Regions from separate parts of the Clostridium omnivorum genome, predicted to be linked through region 1. Evidence: predicted binding sites of a transcription regulator. Region 1 holds the regulator's gene; the other holds the start of a gene.
What was found. Region 1 encodes HrcA, which represses chaperone genes, less so after heat shock. Its sites were predicted from a motif close to TGTTAGCACTCNNNNNNNNNGAGTGCTAACA; they were not measured.
Positions count from the first base shown of each region.

Region 1 (2,418 bases):
ACTTTTTCTCCTAAGTATGATTCTGCATCAGCCTTTATCTTCATAAGAACCATTGCTGATATTTCTTGTGGAGAATGCTCTTTTCCATCAATATTTACTTTATGATTTGTACCCATTTCTCTCTTAATTGATATTATAGTTTTATCAGGGTTTGTTATTGCCTGTCTTTTTGCTACCTGACCTACTAATCTTTCACCATTTGCTTGGAATGAAACTACTGATGGTGTAGTTCTAGAACCTTCTGCATTTGGAATAACAACTGGTTCTCCACCTTCCATAACTGCTACACATGAATTTGTAGTACCTAAATCGATACCTATGACTTTTCCCATTTTTATTCCTCCTTAATAACTTTCTTATGCCAAACCGATTGTTTAGCAACCTCTTTTAATTTATAATAAGATTTTTTCTAGTTTGCTACCTTTACCATACTATGTCTTAAAACCTTGTTGCCTCTTTTGTAACCTTTTTGGAATACTTCTACTACTTGATTATTACCAAATTGTTCATCATCCACATGCATCACTGCATTATGGTAATTTGGATCAAAGCCTTCTTCTGTAGAAATTTCTTCTACCTGAAGCTTTTCAAAGCTGTCTTTAAATTGTCTTATGGTCATTTCTATACCTTTTTTTATGTCTTCAACACTACCAGTGACAGTAGCAGCTCTTTCCAAATTATCGAGAACAGGGAGCATCGTCTTTAAAACATCTTCGCAGGCATCTGTATAAATGCCTTCTTTTTCTTTCGCTGTTCTCTTTCTGTAGTTTTCGTATTCTGCAGAAACTCGTATAACTCTCTCTTTTAAAGCTTCTAATTCATTTTGAAGTTTTTGATTTTCATCAGATAACTTTTTATTGGAAGTTTGAAGTTCCTCAGCAATACCTTCAAGAGAAAGAATATGTTCCTGGTCTATCTCCTCAAACTCCTCGTCTTCTAGCTTTTCTGGATCTTCAAGAACTTCATCAGTGAATTTTTCATCAGTTTCATTTGCTTCAAATTGTTTTTCGTCTTCCCATTTTTCCATTGTCATTATCTTCTTCCTTTCCCTCTAAGCCATAGTATACTTATAAACAAGCCAAGTTTTACTGTGGTCTTTTTATCTATCATCTAAGAAAATCTGACCTATATTGTCATTTATTTCTTTAACCACCTTAGTTAGCAAGGTAATAATTTTTGAATAAGGAATTCTTGTTGGTCCAATGACCCCAATTGCCCCTAACGGCCTTCCTCCAATACTGTAAACTCCTGAAATAATGCTGCAATCTTTAGCTTGTTCTATATAATTTTCTTCACCAATACTAATAGAAATTCCATTTTTTACATCAAGAAGTCCGCTAATAGTTTCTTTGTTATTTAATAAGTATAGAAACTCCCTTGCTTTATCAATGTCATTGTACTCAGGATAGTTAAATATGTTTGTTGTACCCTCCATATATATATCCGAAGGATCACTACCACTTAAACTATCATAAAGTGCTGGAATTATAGCATCGAATATTTCTTCATAATTAATCAAGTCTTTTTTTAGATTATTAATTACAGCTAAATTAATTTCTTCAACAGTTAAGTTGTTAAGCCTTGCATTTAAAATACTTGTAAGCTTTGCTAACATTTCATTGCTTAAAGGCTTTTGAATTCTAATCATGTGATTTTTTATAAGTCCCGTATCAGTAATAATAACAGCTAATATATTGCTGTTATCTATGTTTAAAAGCTGAATAGACTTAATATAGCTCTTACTAGCGGAAGGTGCTTTTACAACACAAGTTAATTTAGTCATTTCTGATAACAACTGAGTTGCCTGCTTTACAATTTTATCAACTTCAAAAAGCGCTGCATTTATAAGTTGATTTTTAATTATAAGCTCTTCTTCATCACTTAGTTCAGTTACCCTCATAAGCTTATCTACATAAAGTCTATAACCTTTATCAGAAGGTTTTCTTCCAGAAGAACTGTGCAGTTGTTCGAGATAGCCCATATCCTCTAAGTCAGCCATTTCATTTCTTATAGTAGCTGAGCTGATACCCAAATCATATTTTTTTGCTATGGTTCTGGATCCTACAGGCTCTGCAGTATTTATATAATCATTTATTATTGCCTGAAGTATTCTAATTTTCCTTTCATCCATTTCCATATTATCACCTCATTTATTAGCACTCACTCGAGGTGAGTGCTAATCACTATGATTAAAAAATATCACTGTAACACTTTTTTGTCAATGCTTCATAAAAATCAAAAAAATATTATTATACATTTACAATTCAATTTAATTCATTCTATCTCGATATTTCTCGTTTTTACTCCTAGTTAATACTATATCGAATAATTATTACTATAATATAAAATCTGACATTACTATATTAGATAGTTCGATGCCTTTTGGTGTTAAAAAAAGCCTTCCTTCTTCCCTTTCTA
Region 1 covers NZ_BRXR01000001.1:3,992,912-3,995,329, reverse strand. Annotated here, with positions in the region: gene dnaK (molecular chaperone DnaK) at 1-332, opposite strand, end outside; gene grpE (nucleotide exchange factor GrpE) at 410-1,027, opposite strand; gene hrcA (heat-inducible transcriptional repressor HrcA) at 1,100-2,137, opposite strand; gene hemW (radical SAM family heme chaperone HemW) at 2,336-2,418, opposite strand, start outside.

Region 2 (2,418 bases), 910 kb from region 1:
ATTTGTAAAAAGCTTTTTAACTTCGACAAAATGTATTTCGCCTTCCTTTGACATAGTAAAGTCTGGCATACTGAGTTTTTTTATAGAAGGTTTTTGTGTATAGTCTATAAGAATATTATAGTTTTTAATTATGGTATTCTTATCAATTCCAGAGCTTTCTGCTATATTTAAGTGGTTAACGTCATAGTAGTACAGAGGTCTAAAGCCTAAAGTGAATTTTACAGCTAAAGTAACAATAAATATACTCACTGCAATTGAAAATATAGGTGCTAATAGCGTGGAAGTAGTTTTATTCATAGTAATCCTCCTTTTAGTAGGACAATTTGCATCTTATTAGTGCCATTAAAACGGCAAGGTTCTTCCTTTTAATAAGCTATGATAACATTTTATATAATGTAAATTCTATAGTCAATAAAATTAGGATTAAAAACCTTACATAAAGACAATAATTATTGTATATAATACTCTAGGTTGACAAATTTCCTTCAGTTAAAAATATGAAATAATGTAACTAATTCTACAGAACTTGCAAGTGTAAGCATAATTGAGATAATGAGAGAAAAAAGATAAAATTCCATGCTAATATTGCTCTATTCTTTGTTATCAAGTAAATATGGCTTATAAAGTTAAATCATGGAATTTGATATTATAAAGTCTATTATTTATTATAATAAGTGTTAGCACTCGATGATGATGAGTGCTAACAAATAATTAACAACAAATTTATTAATATAAAAATAACTTAAGGAGGGGTTTAAATGAGAATTAGACCACTTGGAGACAGAGTTGTTATTAAGAGATTAGAAGCTGAAGAAACTACAAAGAGCGGAATTGTACTTCCAAATACAGCAAAGGAGAAGCCACAAGAAGCTGAAGTAGTTGCTGTAGGGCCTGGAGGAATTGTAAACGAAAAAGAAGTAAAAATGGAAGTTAAGGTAGGAGATAAGGTTCTATTCTCCAAATATTCAGGAACAGAAGTTAAGCTAGACGGAGAAGATTTTATAATTTTAAAGCAAGACGATATTCTTGCAATAGTTGAGTAATAAAAGTAATTTAGATTTGGAGGAATTAAAATGGCTAAGAAAATTGTACATGGTGAAGAAGCAAGAAGATCTATGCAAAAAGGCGTAGACATACTTGCTGATACTGTAAAAGTTACACTTGGACCTAAGGGAAGAAATGTTGTTTTAGATAAAAAATTCGGTGCACCATTAATAACTAATGATGGTGTTACTATTGCTAGAGAAATAGAATTAGAAGACCCATTTGAAAATATGGGAGCACAACTTGTTAAAGAAGTTGCTACAAAGACAAATGATGTGGCTGGTGATGGAACAACTACAGCTACATTACTTGCACAAGCTATAATTAGAGAAGGACTAAAGAATGTTACAGCTGGTGCTAACCCAATGCTTATTAGAAATGGAATAAAGATGGCTGTAGAAACTGCAGTTGAAGAAATAAAGAAGATATCAAGACCGGTTGAAGGAAAAGAAGACATAGCTAGAGTTGCTGCTATTTCCGCTGCTGATGAAGAAATCGGTAAGTTAATTGCTGATGCTATGGAGAAGGTAGGCAATGAGGGCGTTATAACAGTTGAAGAATCAAAGTCCATGGGAACTGAACTTGATGTAGTTGAAGGAATGCAATTTGACAGAGGATATGTAAGTTCCTACATGGTAACTGATACTGAAAAAATGGAAGCAATTCTTGATGACCCATATATACTTATAACTGACAAGAAGATATCAAACATACAAGAAATACTTCCAGTGCTTGAACAAATAGTTCAACAAGGAAAGAAATTATTAATACTTGCAGAAGATGTTGAAGGCGAAGCTCTTGGAACTCTAGTAGTTAATAAGCTAAGAGGAACTTTCACATGTGTTGCAGTTAAGGCACCAGGCTTTGGTGATAGAAGAAAAGAAATGCTTCAAGACATAGCTATTTTAACTGGTGGAGAAGTTATATCAGAAGAGCTTGGAAGAGAGCTTAAAGATGTTACACTTGATATGCTAGGAACAGCAGAAAGTGTTAAAATCTCAAAAGAAAATACTGTAATAGTAAATGGAAGAGGAAATAAGGAAGATATCCATGCTAGAGTATCTCAAATAAGAGCTCAAGTTGAAGAAACTACTTCAGATTTCGATAGAGAAAAGCTTCAAGAAAGATTAGCTAAGCTTGCCGGTGGAGTTGCAGTTATCAAAGTTGGAGCTGCTACTGAAACAGAATTAAAGGAAAGAAAGCTTAGAATAGAAGATGCTCTTGCAGCTACTAAAGCCGCTGTAGAAGAAGGTATAGTTGCTGGAGGAGGAACTGCTTATATTAATGTAATTGAAAAGGTTGGAGAATTAACTTCAAATGATTCCGATGTAAAAGTGGGTATAAGTATAATAAAGAGAGCTTTAGAAGAACCAG
Region 2 covers NZ_BRXR01000001.1:3,083,536-3,085,953, forward strand. Annotated here, with positions in the region: gene bsdE14_RS14465 (TIGR01906 family membrane protein) at 1-297, opposite strand, end outside; gene groES (co-chaperone GroES) at 759-1,043, shown strand; gene groL (chaperonin GroEL) at 1,074-2,418, shown strand, end outside.
Region 2: the regulator HrcA is predicted to act here: its motif matches at 676-706, upstream of groES (co-chaperone GroES).